Regions from separate parts of the Chromobacterium sp. genome, predicted to be linked through region 4. Evidence: predicted binding sites of a transcription regulator. Region 4 holds the regulator's gene; each other region holds the start of a gene.

Region 1 (7,232 bases), on a different contig from region 4:
ACGTGCACGGTTTTGCCCGCGGCAAGACCCTGCCGGCCAAGGCCTTCATCAAGGGGCAGCCGCTGCGCATCGCGCGCGCGGTGCCCATCCAAAGCTGCGTTGGAGAATTCCCGGACTACCGCTACTACGGCGAGCACGATCCGGACGTGACCCTGGTCCCCGACTTCGCCACCCTGCGCCAGGTGCCGTGGGCCACCACGCCGCGCGCCAGCGTGATCTGCGATTGCGTGGACCACGACGGCAGCCTGGCGCCGCTGGCGCCGCGCTCGGCCCTCAAAGCGGTGCTGGCGCGCTACGCCGCGCGCGGCTGGACGCCGGTGGTGGCGCCGGAGCTGGAGTTCTACATCTTCGCCGCCCACGGCGACCCGCAACAGCCGTTTCAGCCGCCGACGCTGCGCAGCGGCCGCCGCGAGGCCGGCTTCGACTCCTTCAGCTTTTCCTCGCTCAACGATCTGGAAGCCTATTTCGACGACCTGTACCGCGCCTGCGAAATGCTGGGCATCGCCACCGATACCTTTGTCCACGAGATGGGCCCCAGCCAGTTCGAGATCAACCTCAAGCACGGCGATGCGCTGGCGCTGGCCGACCAGACCTTTCTGTTCAAGACCGCGCTCAAGGAAATAGGCAACCGCCACGGCCTCAGCGTGGTGTGCATGGCCAAGCCGCTGCCGGGTCAGCCAGGCAGCTCGATGCATTTGCACCAGAGCGTGGTGGACTCGCACGGCGACAATGTGTTCAGCCGCGCCGACGGCGAGGCATCCGAAGAGTTTCACGGCTTCATCGCCGGCCTGCAGCGCTATCTGCCGGAACTGATGCCGCTATTCTGCCCCAGCCCCAATTCCTACCGCCGCTTCGTCAAGGGCATGGCCGCGCCGGTCAATCTGAGCTGGGGTCTGGATAACCGTTCGGTGGGCCTGCGGGTGCCGGTGTCCGGTCCGGAAGGGCGCCGCGTGGAAAACCGGCTGCCCGGCTGCGACGCCAATCCCTATCTGTCGCTGGCCGCCAGCCTGGGCGCCGGCCTGCTCGGCATGGAAGGCCGGCTGCGGCCCAGCGAGCCCGCCTGCGGCAATGTGTTCAAGAGCGAGCGCGCCAGCCTGCCGAGCACGCTGGACGCCGCCTGCGAGGCGATGGCCGCCGGCGAAGCCGCCAAGCAGTTGTTCGGCGCCGAATTCAGCGCCGCCTATCTGGCGGTGAAGGAGGTGGAGCTGACTCACTACCATAGCCAGATTACGCCGTGGGAGCGTCAATACCTGGGCCTGCTGGCCTGAAAACCCGTTGACCAATGCCAACAGGCCCGCTGACGCGGGCCTGTTTGATTGCCTCGCGCCAAGCGCCTCAGTTGCGGCTCAGCAGCAGCCGCCGCGCCAGCAACTCTATCGCTTCTTCGCGGCTGACCGGCACGCTACCGCGGTATTGTTCCGCCACGATCCACTTCTCCACCGCGGCGCGGTCGCCGCGCGCGGCTTTCAGCAAGACCCCGAACGCCACCCCGGTGGTGTGCTCGGGCGGCTCCACGCTGCGGATCTGGGTGTTCAGCGCATACACCTTGTCCTCGGCGCGCGCGCGTTTTTCCGGACGCGGTCCGCGGCGCGAATACAGCACCCAGGCCAGCAAAGCCAGCAGACAGCCGCCGATGATCAATAGAAATACCGCCATTCCCATCAAACCTTTAATCAGATAATCGAATTGTAAAACGCCGTCCCGCCCCATCGTCAACGGCCGCGCGCCAAGCGGCGGCGCGGCTGGGACCGCGGCTTGCTTCAAGTCAAACCCCAACCAGGCAAACTTGGCCTATATCGCCGGCCGCGATATGCTGTCCCAATAAGAGCGGCTAACCAAGCCCTGATGCTGCGTTGCGCCGGCTTGCCGCACTCGAGTGCTGCCTGCGTCGGAGCGCCTTGCCTGAGGTTTTGTTAGCGGCGCCAAGCCCCATCGTCTCACTGCCACAAAGGACATAAGAACATGTACCAACACATCATCGCCGCGCTGGACGGCAGCAGCAATTCCGATAAGGCGCTACAAGAAGCCATCCGCATCGCCAAGTTCTGCAAAGCCAGCCTGACCCTGTTCCATATCGCCAGCCTGCGCGACCTGGCGGTGGAAGGCGTCGGCCTGCTCGGCACCCATGAGCTGCACGACCAAGCCTTCCGCGACGGCAACCGTGTGCTGGAGCAGGCGCGCAAGCAAGCGGTCGAAGCCGGCGTCGCCCAAGTGCAGATCCACATGGCGGAAAGCTGGGACGGCGGCACCGATATGGCGGAACTGCTGGTGCGCTACGCTGACAGCCACCAGGCCGGCTTGATCGTGCTCGGCACCCATGGCCGCAGCGGCATCGCGCATCTGCTGTTGGGCAGCTTCGCCCAGAACCTGCTGCGCCGCGCCAACTGTCCGGTGATGGTGTTGCGCAGCGAGCAGAGCGAATTCGGCCAAGTCGAATGATAGACGCCGCGCGCGGGTTTGGCGATGCCCTTGTCATCCGACATCGCCCCGCGCCGGCAGGTATCAGCGCTTGAGCGCGTAGACGAAAAATTCGCGGTTGCCGTCGCCGCCGGTGATCGGGCTGTCAAACCACTTCAGCACTTCGAAGCCCTGTTCCCCCACCGCTTGGCGGATCTTGTCCTGCACCCGCGGGTACAAGCTCTCGTCACGGACGATGCCGCCCTTGGCCAAGCCCTCGCGGCCCACTTCGAACTGCGGCTTCACCAGGCTGAGCAAATGCCCGCCCGGGCGGATCAGCGGCAAGGCCGATGGCAGTACCAGGGTCAGCGAGATGAAGGACACATCGCACACCATCAGATCGAAGGGCAGGCCGTCGTTGGCCGCCAGCAAGGCGGCATGGTCCAGCGCCCTGGCGTTCACCCCTTCGAAATAGCGTATCCGCTCATCGGCGCGCAGCCGCGCATGCAATTGATCGTGGCCGACATCCACGCCCACCACCCGCTGCGCGCCCTGCTGCAACAAGCAATCACTGAAACCGCCGGTGGACTGGCCCACGTCCAGCGCCAGCGCGCCGCGCGGGTTGAAACCGGAAACCTCCAGCGCGCCCAGCATCTTCAAGCCACCGCGCGACACGAAGCGGTCGGCCGGGTCGGCGGCGATGTCGAAACGGCTGTCCGGCGCGCACTTCTGGCTGGGCTTGCTCACCGGCGCGCCATCGCAACGGACCCGTCCGGCGGCGATCAGATTCTGCGCCGCCGTGCGCGACGCCGCCAGCCCCAGTTCCACCAGCAATACATCCACTCGCGTCATCGCTCCCTCCCACGCAAAGCCAAAAACCGCACAGACTGGCAAGCGCTCCGCCCGCTGTCAAGCCGTGGCCATGATCTCACCGTGCGGTCATGGCGCCAACCGCGCTAGAATCGCTACATGCCAATCCGGCCCGCCGTCGCTCCAGGCGCCGGCAGCCTCTAGCGGAGACATGATGGATACACATCAACTGGAAGCGCGCGAAGTGCGCGCGCTGGGCGCCCTGGTGGAAAAACAGGCGCTGACCCCGGACGCCTATCCGATGACCCTGAACGGTCTGGCCTCGGCCTGCAATCAACTGACCAGCCGCGAACCGGTGATGCAGTTGTCCGAAGCCGACCTCAGCGCGGCGCTGGACAGCCTGATCGCCAGGAAACTGGTGGCCGAGCGGCTGCCGGCCGGCAGCCGGGTGGCCAAGTACGAGCACAGGCTCAATTATGAATGGAATATAGAAGGCGCGCGGCTGGCGGCGCTGGCGCTATTGATGCTGCGCGGGCCGCAGACCGCGGCGGAGATCCGCACCCGCTCCGGCCGCATCTACGGCTTCAGCGGCGTGGAGGAAGTGGAAACCGCGCTCAATGCGCTGGCCGACAAATATCCGCCGCTGGTGCTGAAACTGGAACGCCAGCCCGGCGAGCGCGAAGCGCGCTGGGCCCATTTGCTCAGCGGCGAGCCGCAGCTGTTGCCCAGTGCCGTCGACAATGGTTGCGGGGTGATCGAGGTGGGCATTGCCGGCCGCGTCGCCGCGCTGGAAGCGGAAGTGGCCGCCCTCAAGACCCGGCTGCTGGAGCTGGAAAATCTGCTGGCCAGTGAATAATTCACCTGCGAATATTTGCTTGCGCGCAGAACTTGTTATTTAAATAGCGGTCACTTCCCTTATTGTCGAACTCACCCAAGAGAAGTGACCCTATGAAAATCCTGTCCTTCAGCGCCGCAGCGCTGCTCGCGCTGACCGCCACCGCCCACGCCGCCGATTACAACTTCATCGCCGGCAAGGATTTCCAACAGTTCAGCCGCACTCCGCAAGGCGCCGGCCTGGGCCTGTCCATCGATTACCTGAACAGCGACCACAACGGCAATGCCGGCGGCGCCGGCCTGGAGTTTGCGTTTCCGCTGGGCCCGGTGACCCTGGCCGCCGGCGGCAAGTTGATGGGGCTCAACCCCAGCAGCGGCTCCGGCACCGCCGCCCTGCTCGGCGGCCGCGCCAATATCCAGCTGGCGCCCAAGGTCAGCCTCTACGGCCAGGCCTATTACGGCGGCGACAGCATGGCCAGCGGCAGCGTCAAGAATGTCAGCGACCTCGCCGCCGGCGTGCGCTGGAACCCTATCGGCCCCTTCACCGTGGAAGCCGGCTACCGTTATTTCGATATCGAGCGCAAGAATAGCGACCGCAACCGCCGCCTGGCGGACGGCATGTATATCGGCGCCGGTTTCACCTTTTAAACCAGCACTGCGCCACGAAAAACAGCCCCGCATTGCGGGGCTGTTGTTTGTTGCGGCTCATTCGGCGCGGCTCGCTTCGAACACCGCGTAAGTCTTGCACGCCGGCTCCAGCACCTGCCAGGTGCCGACGAAGCCGGCGGGAATCACGAAGTGATCGCCCTGCGTCAACTCCACGCTGTGCCCGGCCTCGTCGCTGACGCGCACCCGGCCCTGCAGCAGCGTGCAGAACTCATGCTCGCTATAACGCACTTTCCAGCAGCCCAGCCCGCCGCTCCAGATGCCGGCGTGGAACTGACCGCTGGGATCGGAATAGTGGTTGGCCACAGTTTGCCGGCATTCGCCGGCGACGCGGCGATCCTCGGCCGCCACAAAAGATTCCACCGCCACATCGTGGCGCTGGAACACAATGATATCGCTGGCCTGCTTCATCGCTCTACCCTCCATTTCTGTTTGATATTTTTAACACAATGCCATGAAGCAGACAGGATATTCAACTCCCTACCGATTCAATCGCCGCGCCGCCGGCCACATCGCCGCGCACAGCAACACCATCGCCAAGGGCTGGTACCAGGCATGCGGCTGATACGCCGCGCCAAGCAAGCCCAGGCCGCCGGCGATCAGCAGGTAGTACATCAAGCCCAACACCGCGCCGGCTGTGCCCTGCACCTGGCGGTAATCCCGCAAGGCCCCGGCCAGCAGCGGCGGAATCGCGCAGCCGAAGGCCGCGGAAATCGCCAACTGGCTGGCCAGCAGCACGCCGGCCGCCAGCGCCGGCCACAAACCCGGCCAGGCGCTGAACATCTGGACCAGGGCCGCCGCGCCGGCGGCGATCAAGGCCAGCCGTGGCAAGTGCTCGGCGCCGCCGCGCGCCGCCAGCCGGCGGTTGACCGCGCCGCCGAACAAACCGCCGACGGCCACCAACAAGCCGCTGACGCCGAACAACCAGGCCGGCATGCCCAGCAATTGCAGCGTGAACGGCGCCAGCGTGTAAAAGCCGAACAGCAGCAGATTGAAGCCAGCCACCAGCCATACCGTGGCCAGCACCCGCGGATCTCGCGCCATGCTGGCCGCCACCGCGCCCAAGGCGGCCGGCGGCGGCAGGTCCGCCGGTCGGGTCTCGCCGACAAAACGCCACGACAGCGTCAGCAGCAGCAAGGCCAGCGCGCCCAATGCGGAGAACACGCCCAGATGGCCGAAACCGGCCACCAGCAAAGCGCCCAGCGGCGGGCCCAGCGCCGGCGACAAGGACAGCACCGCGCTGACCGTGGCGAACACCGCCAGCAGCGCCGGTCCCTGGTAACGGTCGCGCAGCATGGTTTGCACCACCACCGAGCCGGCGCTGGCGCCGAAGGCCAGCAATAGCCTGGCCAGCAGCAGCACGGTGAAATCGCGGCTCAGCCAGGCCAAGCCCGCCCCGGCGCCGTAACACAGCAAGGCCGCCAGCAAGGCCGGCCGCCGTCCGTATAGATCTGCGCAACGTCCCCAGCACACCACCCCGAAGGCGAAGGCCAGGAAATACACGCTCATCGTCAACTGCGCCTGGCCGGCGCTGACGCGGTAAGCCTGGGCGATCTCGGTCAAGGCCGGCGCGTAAATGGTTTCACTCAATTGCGGAAAACCCAGCAATAAAATCAGCAGCGCCAGCGGCGCCGCCCGGATCGCGGTTTTCATTTCGTCCTCCCTAAAACAATTGAGCACGGATTGTAGGAGGATGAAAGCCCGTCTATTATCGATGGATAGCCATAAAACATTGAGAATCGGACAAGATGCCGCGCTACCTGCCCGCCACGGCGCCGGACCCGGACCAGCTCGCCGATCCCATCGTCGGCATGGCCATAGACGCGCCGGCGCCGCATGACTCCGGCCTGCACCGTCACCGGCGCGCGCAACTGATGTACGCGGTCAGCGGCGTGCTGCAGATCCGCATCGGCCACACCCGCTGCGTGCTGCCGCCGACGATGGCGGCCTGGATTCCCTCCGGGCTGTGGCACCAGGCCGAAACCGGCAAGCCTTTCGCCTATCGCAGCCTGTATTTCGACCCCGCGGTCTACCCCGCGCTGCCGCAACGGCCGCAGGTCATCGCCGTCGGCCCGCTGCTGCGCGAGTTGATCGTGCGGGTGGCGGAATGGCCGCTGACGCCGCTGGAGCCGGCGCGGCAGCGACTGGTGGAGGTGTTGCTGGACGAGGCCGGCCGCGCGCCGGAGCAGGCGCTGAGCCTGCCCTTGCCGCAGGATAGGCGGCTACTGCGCATTGCCGAGCAGCTATTGCAACAGCCCGGCGACGAGGCCACGCTGGAGCAGTTGGCCGCCCAGGCCGGCGCCAGCGCGCGCACCGTCAATCGGCTGTTCCAGCAACAGACCGGACTCAGCTTCAGCGCCTGGCGGCGGCAATTGAAAATGATGGAGGCCAGCCGGCTGCTGGCCGAGGGGGAAAGTGTCAGCCGGGTGGCGGCGGAATTGGGCTATGCGCAGGACAGCGCCTTCATCGCCATGTTCCGCCGCCATGCCGGGCTCACGCCCGGCCGGCTCAAGCGCTCAGTCTGA
Region 2 (7,232 bases), on a different contig from region 4:
CAGCATCGCGCCGGTGGCGGCGATCGCGGCCAGCACGAAGAAGGCCACCATGAACACATTGCCCAAGGGCATGCTGGCGAACACCGCCGGGATGGTGATGAACAACAGCGACGGACCGGCCGCCGGCTCGAAGCCGAAGGCGAACACCGCAGGGAAGATGGCGATGCCGGCCAGAATGGATACGAACAGGTCGGCGCACATCACCCGGAAGGTGGTGACCGGGATGTTCTGGTCATCGCGGAAATAGCTGCCATAGGTAATCATGGTGCCCATGCCTATGGACAGCTTGAAGAAGGCCAGGCCCACCGCGGTCAGCACCACCGCGCCGCTGATCTTGGAGAAATCCGGGGTGAACAGGAAGTCCAGGCCCTTGGCCGCGCCAGGCAGCATCAGGCTGCGCGCGCCTATCACCAACAGCAGCAGGAACAACAGCGGCATCAGCTTCTTGGTCACCGCCTCGATGCCCTTGGACACTCCCATCAGCAGGATGCCGCCGATCAACAGCAGCACCAGCCATTGCCACAGCAAGGACTGCAAGGGATCGGAAATCAAGGCGTTGAACGCTTGAGAAGTCACCTTGGGATCGCTGGACAACAGGCCGCCGCCCATGGATTTGAACACATAGGCGAACACCCAGGCCGCCACTTCGGAATAGAAGGCCATGATCAGGAAGGCCGCCAGCACGCCGAAGGCGCTGATCAGCCACCAGGGCTGCCCGGCCGGCGCCAGCGTCTTCAGCGCGCTCACCGCGTCGCTCTTGGCCTTGCGGCCCAACATGATCTCGGCGATCATCACCGGCAGGCCCACCAGCAAGGTGGCCAGCACGTACACCACCAAGAAACCGGCGCCGCCATTGGTGCCGGTCAAGTAAGGAAATTTCCAGATATTGCCGAGGCCCACGGCGGAACCGAGGGTCGCCGCCAATACGCCAAAGCTGGAGGTGAAGCCGTCTCGCGACTTGGCCACGCCTCCCTGCCGTACAGATCCCACGTTCTGACTCATTTATTTTTTCTTTCTGACTGCCGCGACGCCAGTGCCGGCCAAGCCCGGCGGGCATTGCGCCGCTTCTAACGCCACCATAAAACAAGCCCGCCTAAGGGATCCCCCTGGCGGGCAACTTGAGTGTTTGGCTTGTCGCCGGCAGCGATTTTGCGGCCATTCGGCCATCAGCGCAAAAAAATCTTCACGGTTCTTGCGTCAGCTCATCCCCTAAGCGCCGCAACCAGGCCAAACACTGCCGCAATTGCTCTATTTCAATGTATTCATCGGGTCGATGCGCCTGCTCGATGTTGCCCGGACCCAACACCACGCAGGCGATGCCGGCCTCGCTGAACAGCCCGGCCTCGGTGGTGTAGGCGACGCCCTTGCCGCCGTCGCAGCCGCACAAGCGCGCCACGATACGACGTACCGCGCTGTCTTCCGACGATTCGAAAGCCGGGCTGTACACCACAGGCTGGATCTGGACATCCGCCTCCGGCGCCACTTCGCGCATTTCCAGCAGCAAGGTGGCGGCGTAATCCCTGACCGAATCGACAAAGCGCTCCGGGCTGTCGCCGGGCAGCCAGCGGCACTCGAACATGAATTCGCAATCCTTGGGCACGATATTGCAAGCGGTGCCACCGTTGATGGTCCCAGTCTGCAGGGTAGTGAACGGCACATCATATAAGGACTGGCGATGCCCGAACGAAGCCTCGGCGTCCGCCAGCTTGCGGATATGGGTGATCAGCCGCGCGGCGAATTCGATCGCGTTGACACCCTGCGGCGTCAGCGAGGAGTGCGCGGCGCGGCCGCTCACCTTGCACAGATAATGCGCGATGCCCTTGTGCGCGATCACCGGCTGCATGCTGGTGGGTTCGCCAACGATGCAGCCGGACACCTGCACGCCATCGGCCACCAGCCGGTCTATCATCCGCCCCACGCCCAGGCAACCCACCTCCTCGTCATAGGACAGCGCGATGCCGATCGCCTGGCGCAGCTTCCCGCCCTGTGCCAACTCGACAAACCACGGCGCCAAGGACAGCACGCAGGCGATAAAGCCCTTCATATCGGCGGAGCCGCGGCCATACAACCGGCCATCGCCCTTGTCGGTCAGCGCGAAAGGATCGCTGTCCCAGACCTGCCCATCCACCGGCACCACGTCGGAATGCCCGGACAGCAACACCACCGGCAACTCCGGCGCGCCGATGCGGGCGAACAGATTGGCCTTGCCGCCATCGTCGTTGAAGGTCAGCGTGGCCTCCACGCCCAGCCGCAGCAGATAATCGCGCGCCCATTCGATCAATTGCAGATTGGAATACCGGCTGGTGGTATCGAAGCGGACCAGTTCCGCCAACAGTTCTTGCGCCGATTGAGACATCTCGCTCTCCCAAGCCTTGCCATGGTGTTTGAAGAGACCGCCAACCCCGGCGCCGCGCGGCTTGCGCCGGCCGCACACGGGGGTCTTGCCGGACTCTCGTTATAGGATGCAGCCAAGTCTGCCTTGCCGCCGCCGCTTCGGCAACCGCCGCGCCGGCAATAAAAACGCACGCCGCGCTTGGCAAAGCCGCCGCTTATCGCTAGAATGCGTCTTCTCTTGAGGCGGGTCTCCCCGCATTGCGCGATAGCGAACCTGGTCAGGTCCGGAAGGAAGCAGCCACAGTTATTTAGCGCAAGTGCCGGGGGTCAGGCTCGCCGCCCCTCCCCTTTATTTTCTGTCTCAGATGCCGAAACGCTTTACAAAAAAGCGACCACGCAGTATCTTTTCGCGTCTCGCCCTGCAAATCCCATTGTCCTTGACAATAAGAAGCCACTAACATTGCAAAAAACGAAGTTCGTGCTTAACGGAACTTCATGAACTTTTTTGCATCAGAATTATTCCTGATGGATTTTTTTTGCTATTTTTAGGGTGCAGGGCACGAACCTAAAAAAATATTAGAACCAATATTCTTTGATACTGAGAGGAACACTCAATGAAACTGTTTGAAAAAATCCCCAACCCGCGTGAAATCCGCCGCAAGCTCGGCCTGAACCAGCAAGAGTTCTGGAGCCGCATCGGCGTGACCCAATCCGGCGGTTCCCGCTACGAAAGCGGCCGCAACATGCCAAAGCCGGTGCGCGAACTGTTGCGCCTGGTGCATGTGGAGCAGATCGACCTGTCCAAGGTGCGTCGCGAGGACTTCGAAATCGTCGAATACCTCAAGGAAACCCACCCGGACCTGTACAAGAGCCTGCGCAAAGCGGTTCGCACCAAGCTGGAAGCCCAGGATGGCAGCGTGGAAGTCACCGCCAACTAAGCGGCTCCCGCGCGACAAAGCCAGCCCGCAGCAATGCCGGCTGGCTTTATTTTTTCACTCGAATTGTCCGACAAGCAACTACGCGCCGCGCGCGCCAAAGCGGCGCGGCTCGCATGCCATCGGCCTAGTCACCAGGATTGCGCACCAGCAAGACCGGCACGTCCGCCAGTTTCAGCACCCCTTCCGCCACGCTGCCCATTAGCAAATGCATCAAACCGCTCCAACCATGGGTACCCATCACTATCAAATCGGCGCCCCAGGAGCCGGCCTCATCCACCAGCACCGCGGCGATCTTGTCGCCCCAGCTCTCGAGTATCTTGCAATCCGCCTCCACGCCCAGCTCCTTGGCCTTGGCCCCCGCCTGCCCCAGCACCTGCTCGCCGGCCTGCTTGATCGACTTCTGCAGTTCGGTCGCGTCGAGGAACTCGGTACCGCCCCAGCCAAACTGCGCCAGGTCCACCACATGCACCAGCTTCAGGCTGGCCCCCACTTCCTTGGCCAGCTGGCACGCCTCGTGCAACGCCAGATTGGAGGTTTCGCTATCATCCACCGGTACGAAAATGCGCTGATACATGACTCTGCTCCTTGTTGTATTTGCCTTACACTTTCAGTCTATCAAACCATGCTACCGTACTGTTGACCCAGATTAAGACAAACAAGCAAGTTAAACGACTCGCCCAAAGCCCATATCATGCCCAGAATCAAGCTTGAGCTGCCCGAGCGCTTCACCTTCGAAACCCGCGTCGATGTCCGCATCGGCGACATCAACTACGGCGGCCACCTCGGCAACGACGCCGTGCTGCGCCTAGCCCACGAGGCACGGCTACGCTTCTTTCAAAGTCTAGGCTATGCCCACGAGCTCAGCGTCGAAGGGCTGGGCATCGTGGTGGCGGACACCGCCGTCTGCTATCGCGCGGAAGCCTTTCACGGCGATGTGCTGCGCTTTGGCCTCGCCGTCACCGACATCGGTCCGCGCGGTTTCGATTTGCTCTATCAGGCAAGCAATGACAAAACCGGGAAAGAAGTGGCAAGATTGAAGACTGGCATCGTTTTTTTCGACTATGCCTGCCGCAAGCTTGCCGCCATGCCCCCAGTGTTTCTGGCCCGGCTTGGCGTCACATCAGAATAAAGGAAAGACGTCATGAGAAAATACGCGCTCAACAGCCCGGAAGCGCTGGCTCGCTTGCTGGCCATGTTCATGATCACGGACGGCAATATGGACCCGCGCGAACTGGAGTTGCTGGATAAACTGCACGTCTATGACCTAATCGGCCTGCCGCGCAAACAATTCACCAAGGTATTGGTCGACTACTGCGACGACGTCTCCGACGAAGCCGGCGACGACGGCACCATCCGCCTGCTGGACGCCGAGCGCATCAACGGCCTGCTGACCGAAATCACCGACCGCCGCAAACGCGTGCTGGCCTGCGTGCTGGCCATGGACATCAGCAAGTCCGACGGCACCATCAGCGAGCCGGAAATGGCGCTGCTGAGCCATATGATGAAAAGCTGGGGCATTTCGCTGGACGACCTGGAACGCGAATTCGCCCGTTAACCTCTTTCCAAGCCACAGCAACCGCCCAAGCGGCTGCCGTGGCCATTTCGAAGCCCCTGTCACCCATGACGAGCAATACCCGATTTTCCGGAACCGAAAACTACATCGCCACCGAAGACCTGATGATGGCGGTCAACGCCGCCGTCACGCTGGAACGTCCGCTGCTGATCAAGGGCGAGCCCGGCACCGGCAAGACCATGCTGGCCGAGGAAGTGGCCCACAGCCTGGGCCGCGAGCTGATAGTCTGGCCGATCAAATCCACCACCAAGGCCCAGCACGGCTTGTATGAATACGACGCGGTGTCGCGGCTGCGCGACTCGCAGCTGGGCGACGCCCGCGTGCACGACATCCGCAACTACATCGTCAAGGGCAAGCTGTGGCAGGCCTTCGACGCGGACACCGCGCCGGTGCTGCTGATCGACGAGATCGACAAGGCCGACATCGAATTCCCCAATGACTTGCTGCGCGAGCTGGACCAGATGGAATTCTTCGTGCACGAAACCCAGGAATTCGTGCGCGCGCGCCAACGCCCCATCATCATCATCACGTCCAACAATGAGAAAGAGCTGCCGGACGCGTTTCTGCGCCGCTGCTTTTTCCATTACATCCGCTTCCCGGAACGGGATACCATGCAGGCCATCGTCGACGTCCACTTCCCCGCGCTGCGCCAGCAACTAGTCAGCGAGGCGCTGGAAGTGTTCTTCTCCATCCGCGAGCTGCCCGGCCTGAAGAAAAAGCCCAGCACCTCGGAGCTGCTGGACTGGCTGAAGCTGCTGACCGCCGAAGGCATGGACGCCGACGCGCTGAAACGACGCCATCAGGACAATGCGCCGCCGCCCTTGGCCGGCGCCTTGCTGAAGAACGAACAGGACCTGCAACTGTTCGAGCGGCTGATGCAGATGGCCAAGCTGCGCCGCTGAGATGGAAAGCCTGGATCGCTTCGCCGCCTCGCTGGCGCTGGCCGGCCGCAGCGGCCACACCAGCGCGGCCTATCTGCGCGACCTGGAGCAATTGGCGGCCATGCTCGCCCCCACGCCGCTGCCGCAAGCCGAGGCCGGCCAACTGCGCAAGGCGCTGGCCAAGCTGCACGCCCAAGGGCTGCATAGCCGCAGCCTGGCGCGCAAGCTGTCCGCCTGGCGCCGCTTCTACCAATGGCTGTTGGACAGCGCGCAGCGCCCGGACGACCCCAGCCTGGGCCTGCGCGCGCCCAAGCAGGACAAACCGCTGCCCAAGGCGCTGCCGGTGGATAGCACCGCGGCGCTGCTGGACCGGATAGACGATGCCGATCCGCTATCCGTCCGCGATCGCGCGCTATTCGAGCTGATCTACTGCTGCGGGCTACGGCTGTCTGAAGCGGTGGGATTGAACCTGGAAGACATCGACTTCTCCGACGACTTGCTGCGCGTGCGCGGCAAGGGCGGCAAGACGCGGATAACGCCGTTGGGCGCCGCGGCGCGCGCCTGCTTGCAACAATGGCTGGCACAACGCCAGGCGGCCGAGGGGGAAAACGCGCTGTTCATCGCCCGCCATGGCGGACGACTGGGCGGACGCCAGGTGGAAAAGCGCCTGCGCGACTGGGCGATCAAGACCGGCGCGCAGCAGCATGTGCATCCGCATATGCTGCGCCACTCGTTTGCCTCGCACTTGCTGCAGTCTTCCGGCGATTTGCGCGCGGTGCAGGAACTGCTGGGCCACGCCAATCTGTCCAGCACCCAGATCTACACCGCGCTGGACTTCCAACACCTGGCCAAGGTCTACGACGACGCGCACCCGCGCGCGCGCAAGAAACCGGAAAACGAGGATTAAGCCGAGCGGCTGCGCGCGGCCAGCAACTCGTCCAAACGCTGCAAGGCGCGGATCACGGTCTGAGCGCGCACCTGCGCGCGGTCGCCGTCGAAGCGACAGCTGAAGGCCTCGCTCCAGCCGTCCGGACCGGCCAGGCCGAACCAGACCAGGCCCACCGGCTTGGCCGCCGTGCCGCCGCCGGGGCCGGCGACGCCGGACACCGCCACGCTCCAATCCGCGCCGGACAGTTTCCGCGCGCCGGCCGCCATCTGCCGCACCACCGCCTCGCTGACCGCGCCATGCTCGCGCAAGGCGCGCTCATCCACCTGCAGCAGGCGCTGCTTGGCCTCATTGCTGTAAGTGACCACGCCATAGCCGAACCAGGCCGAGCTGCCGGCGATATCGGTCAAGGCCGCGGCTATCATGCCGCCGGTGCAGGATTCGGCGGCGGCGACGCTCTCGCCCGCCGCCAGCAGACGCTCGCCCAAGCGGCGAGCCAATTCCAGGCTTTCTTGCATGACCATCCTCTCAGCTTCGCCGCGTTTTGAAATGACGGATCAAGCCATTGGTGGAGCTGTCGTGCGCCAGCGCGTCGTCGGCCGCGCCCAGTTCCGGCAGGA
Region 3 (7,232 bases), on a different contig from region 4:
GATCAGCTTGCCGGCGCCCACGCCGAAGTGCTCTTCCACCACCTCGGTGATGTCCGCGCCCGGCTTGGAACTGGACAGCACGAAGCGGGTGAGGCCGCGGTGAGCGAAGAAGGTCAGCGGCAGGGCCAGCAGCGCCATGACGATCAGCGGCCACAGACCGCCGATGCCGGCGTTAATGGGCAGGAACAGGGTGCCGGCGCCAATGGCGGTGCCGTACAGACCCAACATCCAGACGGTATCTTGCTTGGTCCATGCGGACGAAGCGCCTGATTTGGGCAGGGGGGTGGAAACGGCTTGAGACATGATATTGGCCTTCATTAAAGACAAATGGGGTAATCGTTTTGACGTGCCGCCAGGCGGCGCGCCGTTTTATCTCTTGCTAGACTTTTAGTCAGTAGCGGGAACCGTTGATTAGTGATTCACGCTTCATTGATGTGCATGGTATAGGCAGTTGTACCGAGGGGGTTACACCTTTCAGAACATCAGTTGATTCTAATCAACTTTATTTTGAAGCAAAACGAACATCCGAACAATTGCTATTTGCTGTTGATGACTTATCAATATCATGATGATTGATTGTTTTTGGTTTAAAAATAAGAAAAATCGTCCATAAAAATAAGAAAATTGCTCAATACGTGGCTTGTTTGCGGAATATTCCAATTTTCAGATTGTTTTGATTTAATGTTGCTTTGCTGATCGTTGTTGAGTGAAACCGAGCGCTTGCTTGAAAGCTCGGCCGGGTTTTTCGACATGGTTCGAGCTAGTTGTAACGCGGGAAGACACGCGCATGGCATGGGTGGAGCGACGGCGGCTAGGGTTGGAAACAGGTTGCCTAGCCCGTGGAAATGGCTTGGTTTGGTGAGCTAACTAACTGAAAAATAGTAATTAATTGGATTGCTGCGGTGGGGGGTGGGCACAATGCAGGGGAGGTGGAGGTGCTCGCTTACGTCAAGACGTTTGCTATATCAGCATGGCTGACGGCTTGCGATGAAGTATCATAATATGAAATCCGAGCAGTAAAATTGTTTTCGAAAACGAACAAAAATTTTTCAAAACGAACATTTTTTGATTGGTTTCAAACATTGTTTTGCCTATCAAACGACCGTTTTTCGCCTAGTTGGCTGATTTTTAAGCATTTTTGTATTGTTTGCAATCGCGCTTGCCATCGGCGTAAAGCCGGTGTCCGGTGGAGAAGGACGCTTTCGTGGCGCGGCGAAAGGCAAAACCGTTGCCGGCCATGTTGCAAAAAGAAGGAGCTGAACAGAGTCTCGCCAGGGAAAGACCTGCGTTTGATTGTTATCAAACAACGATGATGCAATACGAACATAAAATTTTCGTGAACCAACAATCGGCGCAAGCGCAGGCGCGGGAAGCCATCAAGGATGACAGCCAAACAAACTCGTGTCGGAAGCAGGCCAGGCCGGGCAAGTCCCGGCGGAAACCTGAAAACGGCATCATCAGTTGATAGGCATTGCATCAAGATGGACCCGAGGCCGGCGGCTCTGCCCTAGCTCGCGAAATGAAAAACATGAATCACGCCTCCACACTCGCCTATGTCGCGGCCGAAGCCGCCTCCAAACAGACCGTGCTGCGTCAGCACCCTGGGCGCTATCTATTGAGCGCCGGCATGGCCGGCGCGCTGATCGCCGTGGTGCTCAGCGTCAGCCTCAAGCTGGGCCAGGTCTTCTTCGCCGTCGGCTCCCCCGGCTACTACATCGCCGTGGCCGGCTTCTTTGGCGTGGCCCTGGTCAGCATCATCGTCTGCAAGCTGGAGCTGTTCACCAGCAATGTGATGTACTTCAGCGTGGGCGTGCTCAGCGGCGACTGCCGCGTGTGCAACTTGCTGCGCAGCTGGACCATGGTCTACCTGGGCAATCTGCTGGGCGTGTTGCTGTTCACCGCGGTGTTCGCCGGCGCCGGTGGCATGGGCAGCCTGCCGGCCGACCACCTGCTGTTCAATGTGGCCGCGCATAAAGTGCATGCCGGCGCTTGGGAAATCTTCTGGAAGGGCGCGCTGTGCAACTGGGTGATCTGCCTGGCGGTGTGGGTGCCGTTGCGCATGGCCGGCGATGCCGCCAAGATGTTGATGATCCTGCTGCTGGTGTTCGTGTTCTTCTTCTCCGGCTTTGAACACAGCATCGCCAACATGGCCTTCTTCTCGCTGGCCCTGCTGCACGGCATGCAAGGCCTGGACGCCGCCGCCATCCTGCACAATATGATTCCGGCCACCCTGGGCAATATCGCCGGCGGCGCGCTGGGCGTGGGCCTGGTGGTTTACCTGCTGGAGCGTCACACCCTGCCGGCGCGGCGCGAAGCCGCAAAACCGGCCGCGACGGCGCTCGGAACCAGTGTTTGATGTTCGTTTTCGAATGTAATGCGACGGCTACAATGACGGCGTGTTGATGTGGTTTTTCATGGTATTGAAAATAAAGCGTTTTTTATGGAATTTCGCCGCCGCGGCGCCCGGTTCGGAAACCGCGTTTTAGTCGGCGGCAGTTGATCTTTATCAAACGATTTTTTTCGAAACCGAATGTACAATATGTTCAGTACTCAACATTTACTGATAGTTACTAGGAGGCACACATGGATGCTCTGAATCGTGACGCGACTCAAGCCAACCCCTGGCGCGATTTCACCGGTGGTGAATGGCAAAGCAAGGTGGATGTCCGCAACTTCATCCAGCTGAACTACAAGCCGTTTGAAGGCGACGCCAGCTTCCTGGCGCCCGCCACCGCGCGCACCCAGAAGCTGTGGGACACCCTGAGCGAGTTGCTGAAAGAAGAACGCGCCCGTGGCGTGCTGGACGTGTCCGCTGACCGCGGCAGCTCCATCACCGCGCATGACGCCGGCTACATCGACCAAGCCAGCGAAGTCATCGTCGGCCTGCAAACCGACGCTCCGCTCAAGCGCGCCATCATGCCCAACGGCGGCCTGCGCATGGTTGAGAACGGCCTGGAAGCCTTTGGCTTCAAGCTGGACCCGGTCATCAAGGACGTGTGGACCCACTACCGCAAGAGCCACAACCAGGGCGTGTTCGACACCTACACCCCGGACATCATGGCCGCGCGTAAATCCGGCGTGATCACCGGCCTGCCGGACGCCTACGGCCGCGGCCGCATCATCGGCGACTACCGCCGCGTGGCCCTGTACGGCACCGACTTCCTGCGCGCCGAACGCCAAAAAGTATTCCATGAGCTGGACGACGCCGTTTTCAACGAAGACGTGCTGCGCCTGCGCGAAGAACTGTCCGAACAATTCCGCGCGCTGGACGAACTGAAGCAGATGGCCGCCAAGTACGGCTTCGACATCAGCCGCCCGGCCGTCAACGCCCGCGAAGCGGTGCAGTGGACCTACTTCGCCTACCTGGCCGCCGTGAAAGAACAAAACGGCGCCGCCATGTCCTTCGGCCGCGTCGCCACCTTCCTGGACGTCTACATCGAGCGCGATCTGGCCTCCGGCGCGCTGACTGAAGAACAAGCCCAGGAAATGATCGACGACCTGGTGATCAAGCTGCGCATCGTGCGCTTCCTGCGCACCCCGGAATACGACCAACTGTTCTCCGGCGACCCGACCTGGGTGACCGAATCCATCGGCGGCATGGGCGAAGACGGCCGTACCCTGGTGAGCAAGAGCAGCTTCCGCTTCCTCAACACCCTGTACAACCTGGGCCCGGCGCCGGAACCCAACCTGACCGTGTTGTGGTCCACCCAGCTGCCGCGCGGCTTCAAGGACTTCTGCGCCAAAGTGTCCATCGACACCAGCTCCATCCAGTACGAAAACGACGACCTGATGCGTCCGCACTGGGGCGACGACTACGGCATCGCCTGCTGCGTGTCCGCGATGCGCATCGGCAAGCAAATGCAGTTCTTCGGCGCCCGCGCCAACCTGGCCAAGGCCATGCTCTACGCCATCAACGGCGGCGTGGATGAAAAATCCGGCGTGCAAGTGGCCAAGGGCTTCGAGCCGATCAAGAGCGACGTGCTGACCTACGACGAACTGATGCCCAAGTTCGACCTGCTGATGGACTGGCTGGCCGCGACTTACGTCAAGGCGCTGAACTGCATCCACTACATGCACGACAAATACGCCTACGAACGCATCGAAATGGCGCTGCACGATCGCGACATCCTGCGCACCATGGCTTGCGGTATCGCCGGCCTGTCCGTGGCCGCCGACTCCCTGTCCGCCATCAAGCACGCCAAAGTGCACATCATCCGCAACGAAGAGGGCCTGGCGGTGGACTACAAGATCGAAGGCGACTACCCGGCTTACGGCAACAACGACGACCGCGCCGACAGCATCGCGGTATGGCTGACCGAAACCTTCATGGACAAGATCAAGGCCCAGCCGCACTTCTACCGCAACGCGATGCCGACTCAGTCCGTGCTCACCATCACCTCCAACGTGGTGTACGGCAAGAAAACCGGCAACACCCCGTGCGGCCGCCGCGCCGGCGAACCGTTCGCTCCGGGCGCCAACCCGATGAACGGTCGCGACGTGAAAGGCTTTGTCGCCGCGGGCGCATCGGTAGCCAAGCTGCCGTATGAAGCCGCGCTGGACGGCATCAGCTGGACCGCCTCCGCCACCCCGGACGCATTGGGCCATAGCGAAGAAGAACGCGTAGCCAACCTGGCCAACTGCCTGGACGGCTTCTCCGACGCCGGCGGTTTCCACGTCAACGTCAACGTGTTCAAGCGCGAAACCCTGATGGACGCGATGGAACACCCGGAGCTGTATCCGCAACTGACCATCCGCGTGTCCGGTTATGCGGTGAACTTCGTCAAGCTGACGCGCGAGCAACAGCTGGACGTGATCAACCGCACCTTCCACGGCAGCATGTAAGCGCAAGGCCGCTGGCCACCGCGACGGCCAGCCGGCACAACGCCAAGCCTCCCTTAGGGGAGGCTTTTTTTATGCGTGGCGGTTTGGGATCAATGTCGCAGAAGATGCCTTTCGAGGCGCTGGCCGATCCGGAGCGCGCCGCCGCCAAGCGGGTGCTCGCTGCGATGATGGGGAGAATTGATGTTGAGGGAATTGAGGCTGCGCGGAGTGGAGGAGGGTGCGCGGCGCCATGCTTTTTGGCGGCGCGCCCACTGTAGCGATGAGTTAGAGTTGCCCTCTACAGCGTGCATGGTATTGATTGACAAACTTCCGGAAAACGGTCGCTACATAGATCTGCTTGTTTTCCTTAACCAGTGCCATGACATAGGCCCTGCCACTGCCGTTGCTTGTTTTGAAAGCATTAAAAAAGAAGAAGCCAACATTTCCATACTCGTCTTTGTTGGGGACAATGGACTTGCATTTCAGATCTGATGCATAGTCGGAAAAATACTCCTTCATTGATGCAATAAAAGTCTTCACCTCATTCTCAGAGCTGTCTCTCCGTGTTAAGGGCGACATTAGCTTGATGAGCTCATCCTCTTGAGCGTTTTTGGCGGCATCGATAAACCTTCTTTCTACTTCTTCATAGGGGGCCTCATCCCCACGAATGAAGTAGGAGTTAAGGCCCGAATCTGCATTGGGCGCGATGTTGTCATTGGCTTGGGCGCTTGAGTGGAAAGCTAATATAAGCAGAATGGCTGCGATTGGTTTTGGCATGTACAAGCTCTAACGGGTTTTATACGGGCGCGCGGGTCCATATATCAATAGATATTACTGACGCATATTGTCACACCCAAATGCCATATTCTTCAAGCCATTTTGTAATGAATCCGTCGGTATAATAACCCTCAATGTACCGCTGCCATCTGTGTTAAAGCCGCCATTTCCTGTCCCTGACGGGGCACGGCTACTTTGGGCCCTGAGCAGCCATAAGCTCAGAACGTATTTACGATCGTAAACAGGTTCTAAGCCCCCATCATCCCTGAATGTCCCGCACCACCCCGGCGCAAGCCGGGTTCCTGTTTTTCTTCTTCTCTATCCGCCGTGCCGTGCGGCTCTCCATGGTTTTGCGTTTGAGCAGCGCCCGCTGCTGGCGATGCCGTTCGTCAATGTCCTCGTACCCATCCACCTTGCGCGCGGCTAGTGTGAGCATGGCTTCCAGATAGTTGAAGAAGCCTCCCGGTTGCCGTGCTGCGCCGGCTTGCGGAAGCCGATGTCGCGGCTGAGAAGGCTTTTTATGCGCGGCTGCTTTGGATCAATGCCGCAGAAAATGCCTTTGTGCTATAAAATGGTTTGATTTATACGTCATTTTTCTTGACCGCCAGCGACAGATCAGCGGACCAGAGGAGGGACCATGCACAAAAACACCATCTGCTTGTGGTACGACGGCGACGCCGAAGACGCCGCGCGCTTCTATGCCGCCACCTTTCCGGACAGCCGCGTCGGCGCGGTGCTGCGCGCGCCCGGTGATTACCCGGCCGGCAAGGAAGGTGATGTGCTTACCGTGGCATTCACCGTGCTGGGCATCCCGTGTCTGGGTCTCAATGGCGGCTCCACTTTCCAGCACAGTGAAGCCTTCTCCTTCCAAGTCGCCACCGAGGACCAGGCGGAAACCGATCGCCTGTGGCAGGCCATTGTCGGCAACGGCGGCCAGGCCAGCGCCTGTGGCTGGTGCAAGGATAAATGGGGCCTAAGCTGGCAAATCACTCCGCGTGTGTTGACTGAGGCGCTGGCCGATCCGGATCGTGCCGCCGCCAAACGGGTGTTCGACGCGATGATGGGGATGGTGAAGATTGATATTGCGGGTATTGAGAAGGCGAGGAGGGGGGATATTTTAGGTAGCTGTTGACGATCCAAGAGCGGTCTGTCAACAAGGCTATCCATATTGCGGATGTTGGTCCATCATTCTGGGAGTCTTAGGCCAGAACCAATCAGCTAAAGTAGGGCTAGGTGGCGTGAGGGTTTTACGGTAAATTTATACATTTATGTAATTCTAGCGCATTAGCCACTGGCTTAGCAAGGTAAGCCAGTTTCGAGTGGATGGGGTGACTAGATTAGGCCGCAGGATTTGCGATCTACATTATGTTAGATCAGTCATCGAGATATATATGAATAAAACAGAACTTGAGCAATGGCTTGTCATAGCCAAAAACAATACGATCAAGCAACTTAAATTGCAGACTGATTGGTGGCCTTTGTCATCGAATTCAAAACCATATGCGGCACAGGCATCGGCTTGGGGTATAGCTTTTTTTACAGAAGCCGCACTAAATCGAGCTGCAGGTGAGGTGCTGACTGCCAGATGTTCAAACGGATCAAACAACTTGAGTCAGAGTATCGTGGATGCTTTG
Region 4 (7,232 bases):
GCGATTGCCGTACAAATCCTCGAACACCACCACGGTGCCATATGCTTCCTCGCGCGGCTGCTCACTAAAGCTCACGCCCGCCGCCGCCATGCGGCGGTAATCGCGCCAGAAATCGTCGGTATGCAGGAAGAAACCGACGCGGCCGCCGGTCTGCGTGCCCACCACCGCCTGCTGCCGCTCATTGCTCGCCTTGGCCAGCAGCAGCGCGCACTCGCTCGCCCCCGGCGGCGCCACGCGCACCCAGCGCTTGTCCTCGCCCTGCCGTTCGTCCTCCAGCAACACAAAACCCAACTTGTCGACATACCAGGCGATGGCTTCATCGTAATCCGTCACCACCAGGGCGATCGAACCCAAAAACTGTTTCATCTCACGCTCCAAACAAAAACGGCGTCCCCGAGGACGCCGTGACCCGCTTAGCCAAGCCCCAGTGGGCCAAGCCGACAGCGCTTACTTGCCGATATGCGGCGCCAGCGTGTGCAGCAGCTGCGCCAGCACTTTCGGGTTGGCGGCGACAATGTCGCCGGACTCCAGCCAGCCCTGCTCGCCGGACAAGTCGGTGACGATGCCGCCCGCTTCCTGCACGATCAGGCTGCCCGCGGCGATGTCCCAAGGCTTGAGGTTCAGCTCCCAGAAGCCTTCCACGCGGCCGCAAGCCACATTGCACAAGTCCAGCGAGGCCGCGCCTTCGCGGCGCACGCCGGCGGTCTTGGCCAGCACATCCTTGAGCATGCCCAGGTATTGGTCGATATAGCTTTGGTCGGACACCGGGAAACCGGTGGCGATCACGCATTCATTCATCATGAAGCGCTTGGACACGCGGATGCGGCGATCGTTGAGGAAGGCGCCGACGCCGCGCGAGGCGGTGAACAGATCGTTGCGGTTGGGGTCGAAGACCACGGCTTGCTGCACCTGGCCCTTGTGCGCCAGCGCGATGGAAATCGCGTACTGCGGGTGGCCGTGCAAGAAGTTGGTAGTGCCGTCGATGGGATCGATGATCCACTCGTATTCCGACGAACCGATGCCTTTCGCGCCGGACTCTTCTGCTAGAATCGCGTGCTTGGGATAAGCTTCCAGAATGGAAGCGATGATGGACTCTTCCGCGGCGCGGTCCACTTCGGTCACGAAGTCATTGTGTTTCTTGCGCTCTACGCGCACCGCGTCGAGATTCAGCGACGCGCGCTGAATGACACTGCCAGCGCGGCGAGCGGCTTTCACCGCGACATTGAGCATCGGATGCATTGACGGCCTCTACACTTTCAACCATGACAGACGTCCGCCACATGACGCGACGTCTGCTAGTAACAATCTGGGTTAAGGAACAAGAAAAACCCGGCGCAATCGGGCAAGGCGACATGCCTGCCCATCCGGCAAGCGCTGGCCTTGCGCGCAAAACGGCGCGCGGGCTTTTCGATAAGCCGGCTATTTTAATGTGAAACTGCTGATGAATAAACCCCAAGTACCTGATTTTCTGAAAAACATTCGCGTGGTGTTGGCGCGGCCCAACCATCCGGGCAATATCGGCTCCGCCGCGCGGGCGATGAAGACCATGGGCCTGAGCCGGCTGTATCTGGTTGAACCCAAAGTGTTTCCCAGCGACGAAGCCAATACCCTGGCCTCCGGCGCGGTGGATCTGCTGGAGCAGGCCACCGTGGTGTCCAGCCTGGCCGAGGCCTTGCAAGACGTCACCATCGCCTGCGCGCTGACCAGCCGCCGCCGCGAGCTGACCACCCCGCTGTCCACCCCGCGCCAGACCACGCCGGAATTGGTGGCGCGCGCCCGCGCCGGCGAACAGGTGGCCCTGGTGTTCGGCAATGAAACCTTCGGCCTGTCGATCGAAGAAGTCGAGCAATGCAATCGCCTGGTCACCATTCCCGGCAACCCGGACTACTTCTCGCTGAACCTGGCGATGGCGGTGCAGGTGATGACTTATGAGCTGTTCAGCCACACCGGCGTGGACGTCGACTACCTGCGCGCGGACAGCGACGCGGCGGCGCTGGGCGAGGTGGAAGGCTTCTGCGGCCACCTGGAACAGACCATGGACAAGATAGGCTATTTCCGCCGCCGCAACAGCGAGCGGATGATGCGCCGGATGCGCACCCTGTTCAACCGCGCCGGCCTGCTGCGCGAGGAAATCGACATCCTGCGCGGCTTCCTCAAACAGGTTCAGCGCGCCGCCGACGGCGAAGTCCGCCGCGATGCCCCCGCCAAGGATGACGACTAAGCCGCTGTTCACCCTGCCCTACGCGCACCCGGCGGTGCGCGATCTGGCTTTTCTGCTGACCGCCCCGGCGCCGTGGAACAGCGGCGCCGACATCGCGCCGCAACGGCTGCTGGGCGCCGACGGCCCGGCGCTGCTGCAAGCGCTGGACGCCGATCCGGCCGAACTGCACGGCTGGCTGGCGCGCCAGCCCACCCGCCGCCTCGGCCATTACGCGGAACGGCTGCTATCGTTCTGGTTCCGGCTGGCGCCGCATATCCAGCTGCTTGCCAACAATCTGCCGGTGCGCGGCCCGGACGGCCGCACCATCGGCGAGTTCGACTTCCTGCTGCGTCTCGACGGCCAGCCGCTGCACCTGGAAACCGCCAGCAAGTTCTACCTCCAGCTGGGCCGCGACGCGGACACCCTGACCGGCCCCAGCCTGCGCGACGCCTGGGCCTTGAAAGCCCGTAAATTGCAAACCCAGCTGCGCCTATCTCGCCACCCGGCGGCCCAAGCCATGCTGCCGTCGGGTTTTGCCGGCTGCGCGGTAGGCGCCCGGCTCAGCGGCTGGCTGTTCCACGCCCTGGACACCGCGCCGGAACCGCCTCCGCAGGCCCAACCGCTATACGGGCAATACTGGCCGCTGCGCGGCGAATGGCCGGCCTCCAGCACGGCCTCGCGCTGGGCCTGGCTGCCCAGACTGAGCTGGCTGGCGCCGGCGCGGCTCGGCTTCGAACAGACCCATACCGCGGCGGCATTGCGCGCGCAGCTGGAACAGGCGGCGGCGCCGCAATTGCTGGCGGAGCTGCAAGCCGGCGCCGATGCTTGCTGGCATGAAGTGGCGCGCGGCTTCGCCGTGCCGCCCGGCTGGCCGCAGGAAGCGCCCTTGTCGCGGCTGTTGGAGCAAATCGCCGGCAGCCCTAGCCCATGAAAAAAGGCAGGCCCATGGCCTGCCTTCAGCAATGCGGCGCTGCGCGCTCAATGCCCGTTGGCGTGCGCGCAACCGGAGATCAGCGCTTTTAGCTCGTCCACCATCACCAGCTGGATATGCTTATGGTCTACCGTAATCCAGCCTTGCTGCTGGAACTTGGACAACGTGCGGCTGACGGTTTCCAGTTTCAGGCCCAGGAAGCTGCCGATTTCCTCACGGCTCATGCGCAGGATGAAATCATTGGCGGCAAAGCCACGAGTGGACAGACGCTGCGACAGATTGAGCAGGAAGGCGGCCAAGCGCTCCTCCGCCTTCATGTTGCCCAATAGCAACATTACATTCTGATCACGAACGATTTCGCGGCTCATCAAGCGGTAGAAATGGTGCTGCAGCGTGGGAATTTCGCGTCCCAGGCTCTCCATGCGGCTGAACGGCAGTTCGCACACCTCGCTGTCTTCCAGCGCAATGGCGTCGCAACCGTGTACATTGGCGGAAATGCCGTCCAGGCCCATCAATTCGCCGGACATATGGAAGCCGGTGACCTGTTCACGGCCGTCCTGGCTGGCGACGCTGGTCTTGAAGAAGCCGGTGCGCACCGCGAACAGCGAACGGAAGCCCTCGCCGCTGCGGAACAGGTACTCGCCGCGCTTCAAACGGCGGCTCTGGCGGATCACCGCGTCAAGCTGGGTCAACTCCTCGCGGTTGAGCCCAACCGGCAGACAGAGTTCCTTCAGGCTGCAGTTGGAGCAGGAGACCTTCAGGTTATGCAAAGAGATATGGTTCTGATCGGACATGGCATGTTTAGTGCAAGCTTGCGCTGAAGCTTGACCCTTATCAAAGCGAAATTCGCAGGATTTCCGCAAATTTACCAGTCCACCAGAGGTTTTGCTATCCAAATACGACATGAAGACCACCCACCCATTTTCTCCTGCCCATTTTGAATTCGACCGCGCGCTGATCGAGCGCCTCGACGGGACAGGTCCTAGATATACGTCATACCCGACTGCGGATCGCTTTACGCCGGGTTTCGCCGAAACAGACTACATCCACTGGCTACGGCAGCGCAGCATCGGCGCCAACCGTAAACCTTTATCATTGTACGCTCATATACCTTTTTGCAACACTATCTGCTACTACTGCGGTTGCAACAAGATCATCACCAAGGACAGCAGCAAGGCTGACTTGTACCTGGACTATCTGGAAAAAGAAGTCCGCATGGTCGCCTCCTGTCTGGGGCGCCGCGAGCAGGTGATACAGCTGCATTTCGGCGGCGGCACCCCCACCTTCTTGTCCGACGCGCAACTGGAACGACTGATGACCTTGCTCAAGACTCATTTCGAGTTCTTGAAGGAGGGGGAGTATTCCATAGAAATAGACCCGCGCAAAGTCAGCGCCGCGACAATCTTCAAGCTGGCCGAACTCGGCTTCAACCGCATCAGCGTCGGCATTCAGGACTTTGAGCCGGCGGTGCAGCAGGCGGTGAACCGGGTGCAGTCCGAAGAGGAAACGCTGGAGGTGATCCAGGCCGCGCGCGATGCCGGCTTCAAGTCGGTCAGCGTAGACCTGATCTACGGCCTGCCGCTGCAGACCCGGGAATCGGTGCGCCGCACGCTGGACAAAGTGATCGCCATCGGGCCGGACCGGCTGGCGCTGTACAACTACGCCCACCTGCCCACCGTGTTCATGCCTCAGCGCCGCATCAACGAGGCCGACCTGCCCTCGGCGGAAACCAAACTGGATATTCTGCAAGACTCGGTGCAGCGCCTGGCCGACGCCGGCTATGTCTTCATCGGCATGGACCACTTCGCCAAGCCGGACGACGAGCTGGCCACCGCGCTGCGCCAAGGCCGGCTGCAGCGCAATTTCCAGGGCTATTCCACCCACGCCGACTGCGACATGATAGGTCTTGGCGTGTCGTCAATCGGCAAGGTCGGCCCCTGCTACAGTCAGAGCGCCAAGGATCTGGACAGCTACTACGCGGCGCTGGACAGCGGCCACCTGCCGGTATTGCGCGGGCTGACGCTGGACAATGACGACATTTTGCGCCGCAGTATCATCCAGGGCCTGATGTGCCGCTTCTCGCTGTCGGTGGAGGCGCTGGAGGAAATCCACGGCATCAACTTCGCCGAGTACTTCGCCGAAGAACTGCCGCAGATCCGCGAGTTCCAGCAACTAGGCCTGCTGTCCTTCGACGGCGACTTCATCATGGTGGAACCCAGGGGGCGCTTCCTGATCCGCAATATCGCGATGATCTTCGACCGCCACCTGCGCGAGCGCCGCACTCAGGCGCGCTACTCCAAGACCATTTGAGCTTGCTCCACAGCAAAACAGCCCGCGTCGAAACGCGGGCTGTTTATCGTTGGAACCAGGTTCAGACTTACCAGATGTCTTTTTCCACCTTGGCCGCCAGTTCCGGGTAATCCGCCACCTTGAACACCGGAGTGGACTCGCCCTGCTTCAACTGGCGCTCGTAATCCTTCAGCACGATGAAGAAATAGCGCGACAGCAGCACAATGGCCACCAGATTGATCAAGGCCATCAAGCCCATGGCGAAGTCGGCCATATCCCATACCAACGGCAAACTGGCCACCGCGCCGAACATCACCATCGCCAGCACGATCAGGCGGAAAGCCAGCAATATCCGCTTGTTGCTGCGGATGAACTCGACATTGCCCTCGGCATAGGCGTAATTGCCGATGATGGTGGAAAACGCGAACAGGAACATCGCCACCGCCAAGAAGGACGCGCCTATCGGCCCGAACTGCGCCTCGATCGCCTTCTGCGTCAGTGCCACGCCGCTCAAGCCCTGGTCGTGCACGCCGGACAACAGGATGATGGCCGCGGTGGCGGTACAGATCACCATGGTGTCGATGAAGACGCCGAACATCTGGATCGCGCCCTGGCTGGCCGGATGGCGCGAAGTCGCCGTCGCCGCCGCGTTGGGGGCGGAGCCCATGCCGGCCTCGTTGGAGAACAGGCCGCGCTTGATGCCCAGCATCATCGCCTGGCTCACCGCGTAGCCAGCGAAACCGCCCGCCGCTTGCTCCAGGCCGAAGGCGCTCTTGACGATCAGCACGATCAAGCCCGGCAGCTCGGCGGCATGCACCGCCAGCACATAGAAGGTCATCAGCAGGTAAATCGCCGCCATTACCGGCACCAGCCATTCCGCCACCCGCGCCACCGAACGGATGCCGCCAAAGATGATGGGGGCGGTCATCACCACCAGCGCCACGCCCACCATATAGCGGTTCCAGCCCCAGGCGCCCTCGGTGGCCGCCACGATGGAATTGGCCTGCACCGCGTTGAACACCAGGCCGAAGGCCAGAATCAGGCACAGAGCGAAGACCACGCCCAACCAGCGCTGGCCCAGGCCTTTTTGAATGTAATAGGCCGGGCCTCCGCGGAAGGTATCGTCATGGTGATTGGTCTTGAACAGCTGCGCCAAGGTCGACTCGGCAAAAGCGCTGGCCATGCCCAGCATCGCGGTCAGCCACATCCAGAACACCGCGCCGGGACCGCCGGCGGCAATGGCGATGGCCACGCCGGCGATATTGCCGGTGCCCACCCGGCTGGCGAGGCCGGTGGCAAAGGCCTGGAACGGCGAAATATCATCCTTGCTGCGGTGGCCGCCACGGCCACCCATCATTTCGCGCCAGCCGCGCGCGAACAGCCGCAGCTGCAACAGGCCGGAGCGCAGCGAGAAATACACACCGACGGCCAGCAGCAGGCCGATCAGCACCTTGCCCCAAATCACATCATTGGCGGCATTGATAAAAGAATGAAGCAACTCCATGATTCCTCTTAAAGCTCTGAGCGTGACAATCTGGAAATGGGCGACGCGCGCCGGAAGGATTTCAGACTGGAAGGTTGGTTTCTGCCCCGGTCTTGATGCCGGGATGAGGGCTTATCACGGGTTCACGATCTGCTGCGCGTCGTGAGACGTCACACGATGAATGCGGCTCTGAAATGCTCATGCGCCAAGCACATTCCGCTTCCTCAGCCATTTTCGCCTTGTCTCGCTCTTGCCCGCGAGATCGTGAATCGGCTCTAAAACCCTGAATCGAGCCGCCGCGGCGATCGCCACGCGGGCCGATATGGGCG

The links. Region 4 encodes FNR, which switches genes on or off when oxygen is low (the NO sensors DNR and NnrR bind a similar motif). Its sites were predicted from a motif close to TTGATNNNNATCAA; they were not measured.
Region 1: the regulator FNR is predicted to act here: its motif matches at 1,756-1,769, upstream of ACE3QM_RS17655 (universal stress protein).
Region 2: the regulator FNR is predicted to act here: its motif matches at 3,909-3,922, upstream of ACE3QM_RS05370 (universal stress protein).
Region 3: the regulator FNR is predicted to act here: its motif matches at 2,497-2,510, upstream of pflB (formate C-acetyltransferase).

The regions. Positions count from the first base shown of each region.
Region 1 is NZ_JAYSGF010000036.1:30,224-37,455, reverse strand. Features, by position in the region: gene ACE3QM_RS17665 (glutamine synthetase family protein) at 1-1,268, shown strand, start outside; gene ACE3QM_RS17660 (hypothetical protein) at 1,336-1,656, opposite strand; gene ACE3QM_RS17655 (universal stress protein) at 1,963-2,439, shown strand; gene ACE3QM_RS17650 (TlyA family RNA methyltransferase) at 2,503-3,249, opposite strand; gene ACE3QM_RS17645 (YceH family protein) at 3,422-4,063, shown strand; gene ACE3QM_RS17640 (YfaZ family outer membrane protein) at 4,156-4,689, shown strand; gene ACE3QM_RS17635 (cupin domain-containing protein) at 4,747-5,118, opposite strand; gene ACE3QM_RS17630 (MFS transporter) at 5,188-6,360, opposite strand; gene ACE3QM_RS17625 (helix-turn-helix domain-containing protein) at 6,456-7,232, shown strand.
Region 2 is NZ_JAYSGF010000007.1:24,852-32,083, reverse strand. Features, by position in the region: gene ACE3QM_RS05390 (sodium-dependent transporter) at 1-1,002, opposite strand, end outside; gene argE (acetylornithine deacetylase) at 1,184-2,356, opposite strand; RNA gene ffs (signal recognition particle sRNA small type) at 2,577-2,675, shown strand; gene ACE3QM_RS05375 (DNA-binding transcriptional regulator) at 2,949-3,272, shown strand; gene ACE3QM_RS05370 (universal stress protein) at 3,397-3,846, opposite strand; gene ACE3QM_RS05365 (acyl-CoA thioesterase) at 3,964-4,401, shown strand; gene ACE3QM_RS05360 (TerB family tellurite resistance protein) at 4,414-4,827, shown strand; gene ACE3QM_RS05355 (AAA family ATPase) at 4,893-5,747, shown strand; gene xerC (tyrosine recombinase XerC) at 5,749-6,633, shown strand; gene ACE3QM_RS05345 (CinA family protein) at 6,630-7,118, opposite strand; gene pgi (glucose-6-phosphate isomerase) at 7,141-7,232, opposite strand, start outside.
Region 3 is NZ_JAYSGF010000034.1:8,766-15,997, forward strand. Features, by position in the region: gene ACE3QM_RS16960 (HAAAP family serine/threonine permease) at 1-303, opposite strand, end outside; gene ACE3QM_RS16965 (hypothetical protein) at 1,187-1,465, shown strand; gene ACE3QM_RS16970 (formate/nitrite transporter family protein) at 1,529-2,356, shown strand; gene pflB (formate C-acetyltransferase) at 2,584-4,842, shown strand; gene ACE3QM_RS16980 (hypothetical protein) at 5,107-5,598, opposite strand; gene ACE3QM_RS16985 (hypothetical protein) at 5,858-6,034, opposite strand; gene ACE3QM_RS16990 (VOC family protein) at 6,236-6,730, shown strand; gene ACE3QM_RS16995 (hypothetical protein) at 6,990-7,232, shown strand, end outside.
Region 4 is NZ_JAYSGF010000041.1:21,121-28,352, forward strand. Features, by position in the region: gene ACE3QM_RS18705 (VOC family protein) at 1-366, opposite strand, end outside; gene ACE3QM_RS18710 (inositol monophosphatase family protein) at 448-1,239, opposite strand; gene ACE3QM_RS18715 (RNA methyltransferase) at 1,442-2,221, shown strand; gene ACE3QM_RS18720 (DUF1853 family protein) at 2,211-3,131, shown strand; gene fnr (fumarate/nitrate reduction transcriptional regulator Fnr) at 3,179-3,925, opposite strand; gene hemN (oxygen-independent coproporphyrinogen III oxidase) at 4,035-5,441, shown strand; gene ACE3QM_RS18735 (sodium:alanine symporter family protein) at 5,509-6,924, opposite strand.